3 regions of the Mesorhizobium sp. B2-6-4 genome follow, and region 1 is predicted to be linked to each of the others. Evidence: riboswitches for the same ligand, from Rfam matches in the RefSeq annotation. Region 1 holds a riboswitch; each other region holds the start of a gene.
The links. A riboswitch is a leader RNA that binds a small molecule or an ion and turns the genes downstream of it on or off. The one in region 1 is predicted to bind cobalamin.
Positions count from the first base shown of each region.

Region 2: it holds a riboswitch for cobalamin, as region 1 does, so the genes downstream of both, bluB (5,6-dimethylbenzimidazole synthase) here and FJ426_RS20270 (CbtB domain-containing protein) in region 1, are expected to answer to the same signal.
Region 3: it holds a riboswitch for cobalamin, as region 1 does, so the genes downstream of both, FJ426_RS17665 (ABC transporter ATP-binding protein) here and FJ426_RS20270 (CbtB domain-containing protein) in region 1, are expected to answer to the same signal.

Region 1 is NZ_VFUE01000014.1:72,879-77,878, reverse strand. It holds gene FJ426_RS20280 (MFS transporter) at 1-767, shown strand, start outside; gene FJ426_RS20275 (aromatic ring-hydroxylating dioxygenase subunit alpha) at 771-1,940, opposite strand; cobalamin riboswitch at 2,075-2,271, shown strand; gene FJ426_RS20270 (CbtB domain-containing protein) at 2,307-2,486, shown strand; gene FJ426_RS20265 (CbtA family protein) at 2,502-3,299, shown strand; gene cobU (bifunctional adenosylcobinamide kinase/adenosylcobinamide-phosphate guanylyltransferase) at 3,292-3,807, shown strand; gene cobO (cob(I)yrinic acid a,c-diamide adenosyltransferase) at 3,809-4,423, shown strand; gene cbiB (adenosylcobinamide-phosphate synthase CbiB) at 4,755-5,000, opposite strand, start outside.
Region 2 is NZ_VFUE01000003.1:89,163-94,162, forward strand. It holds gene FJ426_RS05080 (MFS transporter) at 1-131, opposite strand, end outside; gene FJ426_RS05085 (TetR/AcrR family transcriptional regulator) at 252-857, shown strand; gene bluB (5,6-dimethylbenzimidazole synthase) at 899-1,651, opposite strand; cobalamin riboswitch at 1,700-1,880, opposite strand; gene FJ426_RS05095 (histone deacetylase family protein) at 2,002-2,928, shown strand; gene FJ426_RS05100 (exodeoxyribonuclease VII small subunit) at 2,932-3,183, shown strand; gene FJ426_RS05105 (DUF2277 domain-containing protein) at 3,282-3,548, shown strand; gene FJ426_RS05110 (pirin family protein) at 3,589-4,509, shown strand; gene dxs (1-deoxy-D-xylulose-5-phosphate synthase) at 4,587-5,000, shown strand, end outside.
Region 3 is NZ_VFUE01000012.1:16,844-21,843, forward strand. It holds gene FJ426_RS17650 (sugar phosphate isomerase/epimerase) at 8-913, opposite strand; gene FJ426_RS17655 (Gfo/Idh/MocA family oxidoreductase) at 916-1,947, opposite strand; gene FJ426_RS17660 (LacI family DNA-binding transcriptional regulator) at 2,129-3,154, shown strand; cobalamin riboswitch at 3,217-3,426, shown strand; gene FJ426_RS17665 (ABC transporter ATP-binding protein) at 3,683-4,471, shown strand; gene FJ426_RS17670 (ABC transporter substrate-binding protein) at 4,511-5,000, shown strand, end outside.

The DNA of each region.
Region 1 (5,000 bases):
GCATGGCGTGGTCGATGTTTGCCTGGACGGGTGGGCCGACGCTCGGCATCTTTCTCTACACACGCTTCGGCATCTATGCCGCGCATGGCGCGGTCGCCGTATTCGCCTTGGCCCTGCTGGCGTTGTTCTGGACCTACCGGCTCGGCGACAATCCCTCGATCCGGCCGGGCAAGACGCGCCCGGTCAACCCGCTGGCCAATATCGGCCGCTTCGTCGCGCAGCCGAGGCTGAGGCTGGCCTGGCTGATCGCCTTCGGCCGCTCCTGCTTCTGGACGACATTTTTCGTCTATGGCCCGCTGTTCATGGTCATCACCGGTGAGGGCGAACTTGCCGGCGGCATTCTGGTTTCGGCAGGCAACGCGCTTTTGTTCATGGCGATTTTCTGGGGCAAGGCCGGCAAGCGCTTCGGCGGCCGCAGGACCATGACTTTTGCCTATTTCGCCATGTCGGTGGTGCTGCTGGCGGCGGGTGCCGTCGGCGAAAGCGCGCCGCTCGTCACCGGCGCCTTGCTGCTGTGCGGCGCCTTCTTCACCATCGCGCTCGACGCGCTGGGCTCGACCGCCTTCATGCGCTCGGTCCGCTCTTACGAGCGGGCGCAGATGGCTGCGGTCTACCGCACTTATCTCGACTTTTCCGAACTGACGCCGCCGCTGGTCTACTCGGTGGTGCTGGCCTTTTTCGGACTGGGCTCGGTTTTCGTCACGCTCGGCCTGCTTGCGGCGGTCTGCGGTTATGTCACCTGGCAGTATCTGCCGAAGTCGCTGTGAAGCTTACGGCACAAGCGCAGCATGTCGTTCGCGTACCCAATCGTGGAAGCGGTGGAGGTCGTACTCCTCCGGCATCAGCACGCCGGCCTTATGGCGCATGGAGCGCAGCCCTTTCTGGTTGACCTCGCAGATCGCGGCATCCTCCTCCAGCACCTGGGTGCCGAATCCGACGATGTTGTCGATGTCGGTGGCGGCGAGCGCGTCGGGCGCGAACAGCCATTCGGCGGTCAATTCGGTCTGCTCGGGGCCAAGCGGCACCAGCCGTACGGACCTGACATAGTCGACGTGGCCGACGATGAACATCGAGGGCAGGCTGGTGGCGTAGGTCTGGCCGGCGGCGTGCTCGGCCGGCGTCAGGCCCGAAAAGACCGGCCCATGCGCCTGGCCGTCACGTGACCATGTTTCGGCACCCGCCCGCAGCCCGCCGGAAAATTCCGGCGCGTCATTGTCGGCATGGCGGGTCCATTCGGGGTCGTCATGCCGGCCCATCAGGCCGCGGCCGTAGATCGGCACCAGCCGCGACAGGTCCTTGTGGACGCCGGGGCAATGCAGGCATTCGTTGAAGTTTTCCCAGAAGATCTTCCAGTTGCAGTTCATCACCTTGCGCAGCACATGGCCCGATACCAGCGATTCCAGCGGCCAGTTGCCGAGATCGCCGGAGGCCGGGTCGAAGGATGAGTGCGCCGAGCCGGCGGCATCTTCCGCGAGATTGACGAAGACGAAGCCGCGCCAGACCGACAGCGCGACGCGATAGAGCGGATGGTCCGCCTTGTCGAAACCTTCGGGCAGCGTTTTCGATGGCACGCGCACGAGATCGCCGCGCAGCGAATAGGACCATGCGTGGTAGGGGCAGGTGATCAGCCGCGCCTTCAGCCGCCCCTCGCGTTCCTGGCAAAGCTGCGAGCCGCGATGCCGGCAGGTGTTGTGGAAGGCGCGCAGTTCGCCGGTATCGTCACGCAGCACGACGATCTCCTGGGTGCCGACACGGAAGGTGCGGAAAGCCAGCGGTTGGGCGAGATCAGCTTCACGGCAGACGAGCAGCCAGTTCCTGTACCAGATGGCGTCGAGGTCGCGCTGGTAGGCCGCCGCATCCCAATAGGCCGAGGACGGCAATGTCGGCTCGGCCCGGGTGAGGCCGTTATAGGGGGCGTGCTGGCTCTGGACGGGCTGCATGGCTGGCCTCCTGTGAGGATGGCAGCCGACACCCGGCCACGGAAATTGTCAATTGCAGCGGAGCAAGCGGCCGGACGGCGCTAAAGCGCTTGTCGCCGTCGGAATTTGGTTTGCCGGATGCGGCGATTTTCCCTATAGTCACCTTCGTCGTCGGTTCCGATTGGAGCCAAGAGGGAATGCGGTGCGGGCAGATTTGTTGCCCAATGCCGTGGCTGCCCCCGCAACTGTGTGCGGTAGTCCTCTCCATATGCCACTGAAGATTTTCTTCGGGAAGGTGGGGAAGGGCGCTGATCCGCGAGCCAGGAGACCTGCCGGCGACAGGAAACTGACTTCGATGCCCTCGGGTGGAGGGTGAAAGGACAAGACATGAATACCGCTTCCGTCTCCCTCGGCGCCTCCATCTCCTCGCAGTCGCGCCTCCTGCAGCTCGCGCTCGCGGCGCTGCTCGGCGTTTTCGTCGTAGGCTTTGTCGGTTTCTCGCATATCGACGCGGTCCACAATGCCGCGCACGACTATCGCCACTCGATGGCGTTTCCCTGCCACTGATAGGGATTTGACATCATGAACCTGTTTCGCAACGTCGTGTTCATCGCGGCGATCGCAGGGCTCGTGGCCGGTGTCGTTCTCGCCTGCATGCAGGCCTATGCCACCGTGCCGTTGATCCTGAAGGCGGAAGTCTACGAACAGGCCGGCGGCGGCCACCACCACGACCATACCGCACCGGCCCCGACCGACAACAACGCCATGAACTCTGCCGCCCCGGCGGGCAATGCCATGAGCTCCGCCGCGCCGGCAGCCGCTGAAGCTGTTCCGGCTGAAGAGGAAGGCTGGGCGCCGGCCGACGGCTTCGAGCGCTTCGCCTTCAGCGTGCTTGCCAACATCGTCACCGGCATCGGCTTCGCGCTGGTCCTGGTCGCGGTTTCGGAATTCGCCGGCGGCATCGGCAACTGGCGCCAGGGCGTGTTCTGGGGACTGGCCGGCTTTGCCGTGTTCACGCTGGCGCCGGGCCTCGGCCTGCCGCCGGAACTGCCGGCCATGCCTGCCGCCGAGCTTCTGCCACGCCAGATCTGGTGGACGGCGACGGTGGCGGCGACGGCGATCGGCCTTGCCCTGATCGCCTTCCGCAAATCACTGCCGCTGGCGATTCTGGGCGTGGTGTTGATCGTCGCGCCGCATATTGTCGGCGCGCCGCAGCCGGACAGTTTCGAGACGCCGATTCCGGAAGGCCTGCACCATCAGTTCGTGGTGGCGGTAACCGTAACCAACCTGGTGTTCTGGCTCGTGCTCGGCGCTGTCGTCGGCGTGGTGCGCGGACGCTTCACCGGCAGCGCGACGAGCCTGCGCGACAGCTTTGCCTGATCGCGGAAGACTGACCTTCATCATCGGCGGTGCGCGCTCCGGCAAGAGCGCGCACGCCGAAACGCTGATGACCGCCTTGCCTTCGCCATGGGCCTACATCGCCACGGCGCAACCTTATGACGACGAGATGCGGCAGCGCATCGCGTTGCACCGGTCGCGGCGCGGCGAGGGCTGGACGACCATCGATGCACCGCTAGACCTTGTCGGTGCACTCGAGGCCCTACCGGAGGACCAGCCGGTGCTTGTCGACTGCCTGACGCTCTGGCTGACCAATCACATGCTGGCCGATCATGATGTAGAGGCCGAATGTCGGCGGCTGGCTGACATGCTGTCGCGGCCGCGCGGACCCTGGTTCGTGGTATCCAACGAGGTCGGGCAAGGCATCGTGCCCGACAATGCGCTGGGGCGCCGGTTCCGCGACGCCGCCGGCCGGCTCAACCAGCAGGTCGCGGCGATTGCCGAGACCGTGCTTTTGATGGTGGCGGGGCTGCCGCTCAAGGTGAAGTGACATGACCGACATCGACGAAAAGGACGAAGAGCGCCACCGCGCCAAGATGGCCAAGCGCAAGGCGGTCCAAGACGCCGAGGTGGCGAGCAAGACGGTCGAAAAGGGGCTGCTGATCGTCAACACCGGCCCGGGCAAAGGCAAGACCACGGCTGCCTTTGGCCTGGCGCTGCGGATGCTCGGCTACGGCAAGCGCGTCGGGGTCGTCCAGTTCATCAAGGGCAAATGGCATACGGGTGAGAAGGAGGCCTTCGCCGCCTTCGACGACCGCGTCGTCTGGCACGCGATGGGCGAGGGGTTCACCTGGGAGACACAGGATCTGAAGCGCGACATCGCGGCGGCCGAGGCCGCCTGGGCCAAGGCGCTGGAGCTGATGGCCGATCCGTCGATCAGTCTCGTCGTGCTCGACGAACTCAACATCGCGCTGCGCTACGAGTATCTCGATCTGGACAAGGTGGTTGTCGCGCTGAAAGCGCGCCGCGAGGGCCTGCATGTCGTCGTCACCGGTCGCAACGCCAAGCCGGCGCTGGTCGAGGCGGCCGACCTGGTGACCGAGATGGGGCTGACCAAGCACCATTTCGCGGCGGGAGTGAAGGCGCAGCAGGGGGTGGAGTTTTGAGAGCTGTTGTCCCCTTTTGTGGATGAGCATTCAAGTCTGGTCGCCAAACGCTTCCAGCAGGGCTCACTTCCTTTCCCTCCGGAGGGGGGAAAGGTGGCGCTGCGAAGCAGCGACGGATTGGGGGAAGGCGGTTATCGAACGCGCGGTCCGTAGACAGGCAGGCGCAACCCGGCGGGTGCGAGAAACGCGACTGCCGAGCTCGTCGACCCCCACTCCGTCTCGGCTTCGCCGAGCCACCTCTCCCCGATCGACGGGGGAGAGGAAAGGCGCGAACCTGTTGCAGCCCGGCTCCCTTCCTCCCCTTCGGGAGAGAACTCACGGGGGGGTGAGATCATGCCAGAATGACGATCGCCGAAACCACGCCGAACAGGGCAATCAGCAAATAATCGGCGACGCGGTAGAGTTTCAGCGCCCGCCTTATGTCGATGCTGTCGGCTTCGCGTCGGCCGCCTTCGCCCATGAACGCGTCGTCGACCGTTACGCCGCCATAGCTGCGCGGCCCGGCGAGGGCCAGGCCGAGCCCGCCCGCCATCGCCGCCTCCGGCCAGCCGGCATTGGGCGAGCGGTGCTTTTTCGC
Region 2 (5,000 bases), on a different contig from region 1:
CCACGCGTCTGCGACAGCATCGCCACGATGCCGATCGGCGCCATGGCGATCGGCAGGCGCGCCATGAAGCCTGCAGCGGCAAAGCCCTTGGCGCCAGGGGCTCGAAAGATCTCGGAATAGGGGTTCTGCATGGTCCGTTCCTCGACAAAAGGCGATTCGGAAATTACATACGATGCGTATGAATACTAAATAGATCATACGTCGCGTATGTCAATTGGCATACGTGACGTATGTAGATAAGGCCAGAAGAGATGCACAAGCCCCGCAGGGAAATGATCGCCGAAACGCGCGCCAAATTGATTGCCGCGGCCCGGCATGCGTTCGGAACGATCGGTTATGCCGAGGCATCGATGGATGATTTCACCGCATCGGCAGGGCTGACGCGCGGTGCGCTCTATCATCATTTCGGGGACAAGAAGGGGCTTTTGCAGGCGGTTATCGCCGAGATAGACGCCGAGATGGCGGCACGGGTGAATGAGGTTGCAGCGAAAGCACCGACCCGCTGGCAAAGCTTCGTCGACGAATGCACGAGCTACATCGAAATGGCGCTGGAGCCGGAAATCCAGCGCATCATGTTTCGGGACGGTCCGGCCGTGCTGGGGGATCCCGCGCAATGGCCGAACGCCAATGCCTGCGTCGCGTCGATGACCGATCACCTGACGACGCTGCAGGGCGACGGGGTGATTGTCCCGGGCGTAGACCCCGAGACCGCGGCACGGCTGATCAACGGGGCGAGCAGCCAGGCGGCGCAGCGGATCGCCAATTCGAACGACCCGGAAGCGACGTCGAAGACCGTGGTGGCGGCATTCAAGCAACTGCTCGAAGGATTGTTGAGGAAGGATGCCGGAGCCGCCTGACGACGGCAGGCCGCCGGCAGCGCGCTGCGCATGCCGTATCGTCAAATCAAGGGTTTGTCAGACTTTTCGCATGTTGCCGCCTTGAGGCGTGCGATCGTTGATTTGAGCGGAACTTCGCCCTGTCCGCAAAACGTCTCGCTCATGATCAGCTCGGGCAGCGGCAGCCGCCGCCCCCAGCCATGTGTTTCGAGGTCCGGTTTCGGCGCGAACTCCGAGACACGGCCGACACAGAGATAGGCCACCGGCGTCACATGCTCGGGAATCGACAGAAGGCCTTTCAACGCCTGCGCCTCGATAATGCTGACCCAGCCAACGCCGACGCCTTCGGCGCGCGCCGCCAGCCAGAAATTCTGCACCGCGCAGACCGTGCTGTAGAGATCCATCTCGGGATTGTGCCAGCGTCCCAGCGGCGAACCCTGTGAGCGTCGGCGGTCGCAGGTGATACAGATATTGAGCGCGCTTTCGCAGATGCCTTCCAGCTTGAGCTTGCGGTAGAGCGCCCGCCGCTCTTCCTCGATCGCCGGCAATTCCTGCTCGCGCGCCGCGAGGAACAGGTCGCGCACCTGTTCCCGTCGTTCGGTGCCACGAATGACGATGAAATTCCATGGCTGCATGAAGCCGACCGATGGCGCGTGATGGGCGGCAAGCAGCAGCCGCGCCAAGACCTCGTCGTCGACGGCCTCTGATGTAAAATGGCTGCGGACATCGCGCCGCGTGAACATGGCGCGGTAGACCGCATCGCGCGCCATCTGGTCGAATCCGTCACCCACGGGGATGGTCATATTGTCCGGCATCGCTTGTCCCCTTGCGATTGCAATCAACTGCCGTCCGCCTGACCATGCGGATGACGATGCCTGCCAGGCCGGTCTTCTGGCTCGGGATCAACCCGCATCCGGCGCCTTCCCGTCATCGACAGTGGCATTTACCGGCGCGGTCCCCCTTACAGCGTTGGGCACGCCACGGTATCAAACCGTGTTCCCGATTCTCCCGCTCGCGGCGGGCACCAGGCAGTGGCCGGGACTTTACGACGAAGCCCCTGCGCCGCCAATCCCCGCGGCGACGCGAACGGACGCAAGCGCGATTTTCCCCAACCATCAGGCCGCAACGCATGGCCATCGCCGCGCCAGGGCACTAGATAGGGAGCATGGCCACTCGTCTCTACACCCATCCGATCTTCCTCGAGCACATCACGCCACCCGGCCATCCGGAGCGGCCGGACCGCTTGCGCGCAATCGAGCGCGTGCTCGACGACGAGGCTTTTGCCGCGCTCGATCGCCTCGAGGCGCCACAAGGCGACGAGGCCACCATTCTCTACGCGCATCCCGAGGATTTCGTCGAGCGGGTACGCGCCGCCATTCCCGATACGGGCATCGCCCGCATAGATGCCGACACAACGGCCAGCCCGAAGAGCTGGCAAGCGGCGATCACCGCGATCGGCGCCGCCAACGCCGCCGTCGACGACGTCTTTGCCGGCAGGGCAGACAACGTTTTCGTCGCCGCCCGGCCGCCCGGCCATCATGCGGAGAAAGCGACGGCGATGGGCTTCTGCCTGTTCAACACGGCGGCCATCGCCGCACGTTATGCACAGCGCAAACACGATATCGAACGCGTCGCCATCGTCGACTGGGACGTGCATCACGGCAACGGCACGCAGGATGTTTTCTGGGACGATCCGTCCGTGCTTTATTGCTCGACGCACCAGATGCCGCTCTACCCCGGCACCGGAGCAAAGAACGAAACCGGCGCCGGCAACATCGTCAACGCGCCGCTTGCGCCGCAGACCGGCAGCGAGGCGTTCCGCGATGCCTTCCTGTCGCGCGTGCTGCCCTCGCTCGACAATTTTGCACCCGACCTGATCATCATTTCGGCCGGCTTCGACGCGCATCATCGCGATCCGCTGGCCGAGATCAACCTGACCGAGGATGATTTCGACTGGGCGACCGGCCAACTCATGCAGCGCGCGGCGCGCCACAGCGGCAACCGGCTCGTCAGCCTGCTCGAGGGCGGCTACGATCTGCAAGGATTGGCATTTTCGGTCGCCGCCCATGTCGGGCGACTGATGAAAGGATGAATGATGGCTGGTGAAACCAACGAAGACGTCAAGGCGATGAGCTTCGAACAGGCTCTCGACGCGCTGGAGAAGATCGTCGATGATCTGGAGCGTGGCGATGTGCCGCTCGACCAGTCGATCAGGATCTACGAGCGCGGCGAGGCGCTGAAGGTGCATTGCGACCGGCTGCTCAAGGCGGCCGAGGACAAGGTGGAGAAGATCAGGCTGTCCCGCGACGGCAAGCCGGTCGGGACGGAGCCGCTGGACGCGGATTGAGGCACGCAGCCGTCTCTCTGGTTTTTGACACGATCATGATTGAGGATAGAACGCGTCCCGATTGAAACGGCTCCAGGACAAGAGGAGATACGGAAGCGATGTGCAGAAACATCAAGACCCTGTTCAATTTTGATCCGCCGGCGACCAACGACGAGGTGCGCGATGCAGCCCTTCAATTCGTTCGCAAGCTGAGCGGAACGACGCGGCCTTCGAAGCAGAACCAGCACGCATTCGACCATGCCGTCGAGGCCATCGCGGCGTCGGCGCGCGAGCTTCTCGATTCGCTTGAAACCAACCAGCATCCGCGCAATCGCGAGGAGGTTGCGGCCAAGCTGCGGGCGAAGGCGGCGATCCGCTTTGCCTGATCTGGCCAAAGCAGCCATCGGCCGCTGACAAGGAGAGTTCATGAGCTTCTTTCCCGGGAAGGACCCTGAAGCCGGCGATGCCTTTGCCAGCGACCAAATCGAATTGATGGTCATTCCGAACGCCAAGGACATTGGCGGTTTTCAGGTTCGCCGCGCCTTGCCGACCGCCAAAAGGCGGCTGGTCGGTCCCTTCATCTTCTTCGACCGCATGGGCCCGGCCATCCTTCGTGCCGGTCAGGCGCTCGATGTCCGGCCGCATCCTCATATCGGCCTGTCGACGGTCACCTACCTGTTCGACGGCAGGATCAGGCATCGCGATTCGCTCGGCACCGAGATGGTGATCGAGCCGGGTGACGTGAACCTGATGACCGCCGGCCGCGGCATCGTCCATTCGGAGCGCACGCCGGAAGAACTGCGCGGCGCGCCGATGTCGATCTCGGGGCTGCAGACATGGTTGGCGCTGCCGGACGGCAAGGAGGAAGTGGCGCCGGTTTTCGAAAACACCGCTGTCGCGCGGCTTCCCGACATCGACGCGGAAGGCGTCAGTGGCCGCATCGTCATAGGCGATTTCCAGGGGCTGCGTTCCCCGGTGCGGGCCGATTCCGAGACGCTCTACGCCGACCTCAGGCTGGCGCCCGGCGCCAGCGTGAAAATCCCTGCCGACGCGGAAGAACGCGCCATCTATACGCTGGAAGGCGAGGTCTCGATTTCCGGCGACGTGTTTCCGGCGGAACGGCTTCTGGTGTTCCGGCCCGGCGACGAGATCGTCGTATCCTCACAGGCTGGTGCCCATTTCATGCTTTTCGGCGGTGCCTCGCTGGGCTCGAAGCGCTACATCTGGTGGAATTTTGTCTCGTCCTCCAAGGAGCGCATCGAACAGGCCAAGCAAGAATGGAAGACCGGCCGCTTCGACATCGTTCCCGGCGATGAGGAAGAGTTCATTCCACTGCCGGAAGGCTGAGGAAGTCGACGACGGGGCGTGCCTTTCGCGTCATTTGGCAGGCATTTACTTTCGCCTGCCGGCGGCCTATCCCGCGCATGAACAGAAGCTTGGGCCTACCCGTGAACGCAACGCCGCACACGCCGCTTCTCGACAAGGTCCGTATCCCGGCCGAGCTGCGCACGCTTTCCGAAAGCGAATTGCCGCAACTGGCATCAGAGCTTCGCCTCGAACTGATCGACGCGGTGTCGAGCACCGGCGGTCATCTCGGCGCCGGGCTTGGCGTGGTCGAACTGACCGTGGCGCTGCACTATGTCTTCAATACCCCCGATGACCGGTTGATCTGGGATGTCGGCCACCAGGCCTATCCGCACAAGATCCTGACCGGGCGCCGCGATCGCATCCGCACCCTGCGGCAGGAGGGCGGCCTCTCCGGCTTCACCCGCCGCACCGAGAGCGAATACGATCCGTTTGGCGCCGCCCACTCCTCGACGTCGATATCGGCCGGCCTC
Region 3 (5,000 bases), on a different contig from region 1:
CCAATCCTCACGTCGGGTTCGGCAGGTAGCTGACGCCTCCCCTGCATTGCTGGAGGTATTCCAGCGCGCGGACCTGGCCTGTCATCTCGAGGTCGTCGCGATAGACCGGGTCGTGCCAGCCTTCGATGTCGATGGCGCCGCGATAGCCGGCCAGCCGCAATTCGCTGATCACCCGCGTCCAGTCGCTGTCGCCGAAGCCGGGCGTGCGCATCTGCACGAAGGGCAGGCGGCCGAAGACGCCGTGCTCGCGTATGACATCCCAGCGCACCGTCGCGTCCTTGCCGTGGATATGGAAGATGCGCGGCGCCCATTTGCGGATCTGCGGGATCGGGTCGATCAGATAGACCAACTGATGGCAGGGCTCCCATTCCAGACCCAGATTCTCATCCGGCAATTCGTTGAACATCAGCTCCCAGGCGTCCGGATTATGGGCGATGTTCCAGTCGCCGGCGGCCCAGTTGCCATCCATGGCGCAATTCTCGAAGGCGATGCGCACGCCCTTGTCGGCCGCGCGTTTGGCCAATTCGCCCCAGACTTCGCGGTAGCGCGGCAGGCTGTCGGTCAGCTGCTTGCCGCGGATGCGGCCGGTAAAACCGCTGACCAGATTGGTGCCGAACAGATGCGCGCTGTCGATCACCGTTTCCCAGGCCTTGAGCACGCCGCGGTCGGTGTCGCCGCTCTCGAGTGGATTGCCGAACACGCCGATCGAGCTGACGCTGACATCGGCATCGCCGATGGCGTCGCGGATCTCGCCGGCGAGCCGCCCTAGGTCCTTGCCGCCCAGCGTCTGCCAGAAGAAGGGCTGGACGCTCTCGAAACCGAGCGGCAGGATCTGCCTGACATAGGCGGCCGGATCTTCGAGATTGGCCCGCACCATGGTGCCGATCCTGATGTCGAGAAGCGGGTCCGCCATGGTCATCCTTCCTGCCTGGGGATTTCGATCCGGCGCCCGGTCTCGGCGCTTTCGATCGCCGCGAAAACCATGGCCAGGCTCTTGATATTGTCGGCGCCGCGCGTCTCCGGCTCGGTGCCGGTTTCCACGGCGCGGACGAAATCTTCCATGACGCCGAGATGCCCGCCGATGCGGTCGGCAGGGTCGAGCGGCGGCACCGCTACCGGCACGACCTTGTCGAGGAGGCCTTCGCGTTCCGGCAGCACGGCTTCGGCCTTCAACTCGTCATGACCATCCCAGGTCAGGCTGCCGCGTTCGCCGACGATGCGCCAACTGCCTTCCCAACTGGTGCGGAAACCGTCGGCGCACCAACTGCCGCGATAGGTGAACATCTTGCCCTGGCCAAGCTCGAAGGTGGCGCTTGCCGACGATCCCTGCCGGTACCAGGAATTGGACGGCTCCCATTCCCGGCAATACACTTCGGTCGGCTCGCCATCGACCATGTAGCGGGCGGCGTCGAATGTATGGATCGCCATGTCGAGCAGCAGCACATGGCGCATGCCTTCGCGGAAACCGCCGAAATGCGGCGCAATGAAAAAATCGGCATGGATGCTGGTCGCAGCGCCGATGGCGCCGGAGCCGAGGAAGCGCCGGATGCGCCGGACGTTGGCGACGTAGCGGCGGTTCTGCACCACGGCATGGACGCGTCGCGCGCGCCGCGCATCGTCGATGATGGCGCGCGCATTGTCCGGGCTGTCGGCCAGCGGCTTTTCCGTCAACAGATGACAGCCATGGGCAAAGGCCGAATTCGCCACGGCGCGACGGGCGGCAGGCACGACCACGTCGAACACCGCATCGGGTCTGGTCTGGGAGAGAACGACGTCGAGATCGGTCCCGATCGCGACCCCGGCGAGGTCGTATTCGCGTGCCCGCTGGCGCGCCCTGTCGGCGTCGAGGTCGACGAGACCGACGATCTTGACGGCAGGGGATTGGCTGATGGCCTCGAGCCAGGATTTGCTCATGGCTCCGCACCCGACCAGGACGACGTGCATCATCCAGCGCTCCTCCGGCCAACCCCTCCTGGCTGGCACCCACGGCAGTCCGTAAATAGCTTCCGTAAACGTTTACGATGACACACCCGATGGCGTATATTGTCAATCGGATTTGTACCGTCGGCTCTGAAACGCCTTGGCCGCAAGACCGGCTGGTGCTAGCCAGAAGCAGGAGGGGGAGGCCTTGGCGTCCAGCATTCACGATCTTGCACGGCACCTGAACATTTCGATCGGTACGGTCTCGCGCGCGCTTAACGGGCGCGCCGACGTGAACGCCGAGACACGCCAGCGCGTGCTCGAGGCGGCCCGGAAGCTCAATTATTCACCGAACCACTCGGGCAGGAACCTACGCCGCGGCACCACCCATGCCGTGGCTTTCATGCTGCAGCCGCATCCGGGCGACCAGCAGTATGGCGAGCCGTTCTTCATTCCGTTCCTCACCGGACTGCAAGCGACATTGGCCGAGTGCGGGCTGGACCTGATCATCGTCATGGGCGCGCCGGCGGATTATCAGCAGGAGCGGCTGCGCCGCGTCGTCGAGACGCGTCGTGCCGATGCCGTCGTACTGGCCTGGACGCGGCGCGAGGACGATCGCATCGACTATCTGAGCAAGGCCGGCTTTCCCTTCGCGACGCTCGGCCGAAGCCGGTCCGGCGACGACAGCTATCCCTCTCTGGATCTGGATTTCGAGAAGGCGGGCGCCGATGCGGTCGACCGGCTGGTTGCGCGCGGCCACCGCCGCATCGCCGCCATCCGGCCGTCGCTTGACCTGAATTTCGGTTATCTGTTTCTGGAGGGTTATTGCAAGGCGCTGCGGCGGCACGGCATCGAAGTCGATCCCGGCCTGATTGTGGACGGTTTTATCAACGAAGCCGGTGGCTACGCGGTGACACCGCAAGTCATGCGGTCGAAGGATCCGCCGACCGCGATTATCTTCAACAACGACTCGATGGCGCTCGGCGGCTGCAAAGCGCTCGCCGAAATGGGGATCAAGCCCGGGCAGGATGTCGCGGTGATCGTCATCGTCGACACGCCGCTCTGCCGTTATTTCTCGCCGGCGCTGACCGGCTTTCGCCCGAGCCTGGATCCGATGGGGCGGCGCCTCGGCGAAATCCTGCTCGCCTCGCTCCCGGCTTTCGCCGGCGCGAAAGGGCCAGAGATCATTCGCGAGGTCTGGCCGCTGGAACTGGTGGCGCGCGATAGCGATTGACCAGACGATTGTATTGTTATAACAGAACATACATCGACCTTGCCTTGACGCTGCCTGCATCCTAGGCTGCGACTCGTGATGGTCCCCGCGCCGCAAGGCGAGGGGTGAAAAGGGAACATGGTGAGGCCCGATTTTCGGGTCGAAGCCATGGCTGCCCCCGCAACTGTAAGCGGCGAGCAAAATCCGAGAAGCCACTGGCCGGCAAGGCTGGGAAGGCAGGATGGCGCAACGACCCGCGAGCCAGGAGACCTGCCATCTGCATGAGTTGACCGGACGGGGTGTGCCGGGAGGAGACGCGGGGTTCGGTCTTGTCGACCGGTTCAAGCCAGCTTCCTTCCGTCGCCATTTTTGAAAGTGACGGAAGTTGGACGGCTCCATCGATCGCATTCACTGCATTCCCATGCATCGCATCATCGTGTGCACGCTTTGCCGCGATATCGCCACCGAGGTGAATTCAGGCCAGCGTCCGGCAGGATTGGCAAGCAAGACGCTGGCCCGTATTCCGGCAGGCCCTGCAAGGAATTGCCCATGACCGCGCCGCTTCTCGAGGCCCGCGACCTGGCCGCGGCGGCGGATGGCCTGCATCTGGTGCATCCGGTCAGCCTTTCGGTGGCGGCGGGCGACCGTCTCGCCATCATCGGTCCCAACGGCGCCGGCAAGACGACATTGCTGCGCATGCTGTCGGGCATGCTGCGGCCGAGTTCGGGCGAAGTGAAGCTCACCGGGCGCCTGCTGGACAGGATTTCGACCGCCGAGCGGGCGCTGCACATCGCCGTCGTCGGCCAGACCGATCAACCGGATCCACGGCTGGCGGTGATCGATTATGTCGAGCTCGGCCGGGTTCCGCATACCGGCCGCAGGCACAGGAGCGAGGAACGCGACATTGTCGTCGAGGCGCTGCGCCGGACCGGGCTGTTGCCGCTGCTTGGCCGCACCATCGGCTCGCTGTCGGGCGGCGAGCGCCAGCGCGCCCAGCTTGCCCGCGCCATCGCACAGGAGCCGAAGATCCTGTTCCTCGACGAGCCGACCAACCATCTCGACCCGCGGGCGCGCAGCGAGTTGCTCGAACTGGTTGCAGGCCTCGGCATGACCGTGATCGCGGTGCTGCACGATCTGGCGCTGGTGACGCCTTTCGCCACCAGGGTCGCGGTGATGAGCCATGGCCGGTTGCATGTGCTGGCGCCGCCACGCGAAGCACTCACTCAGCAGCTGATCCGCGAGATCTTCGGTGTCGACGTCTTTAGGTTGCGCCACCCGATGGAGGACCGCGAGCTGACGGTGTTCGAGGTTCCGAACCGTGCCGCGCCATCTTCGTGAGCGCAGATCCAATTCCCGTGCAACGAAGGAGCAACATCCGTGAAACGCCTTGCCGTATCTCTTGCCTTCTCCCTGCTGGCCTCTACGGCCTTCGCCTTTCCGGTGACGGTCGACAGCTGCGGCAAGTCGCTGACCTTCGACGCGCCTCCAAAGCGCGCTGTCATTCACGATCTCAACATGGCCGAGATGGCCTTCGCCCTGAAGCTGCAGCCGTCGATCGTCGGCCTGACCGGCATCACCGGATGGTACAAGGTCGGCCCCGAATTCAAGGCCGAGCAAGGCTCGATCCCGGAACTGGCGCCCAAATATCCGACGCTGGAAAACCTGGTCGCTGTCGAGCCCGACTTCTTCTTCGCCGGTTGGTACTACGGCATGAAGCCGGGCGGCGAGGTGACGCCCGATACGCTGGCGCAACACGGCATCAAGACCCTGGTGCTGACGGAAAGCTGCGTCCATCTCGACAAGAACCGCCCCGCCGCTTCGATGGACCTGCTCTATGGCGATGTCGAGAAGCTGGGCAAGATCTTCG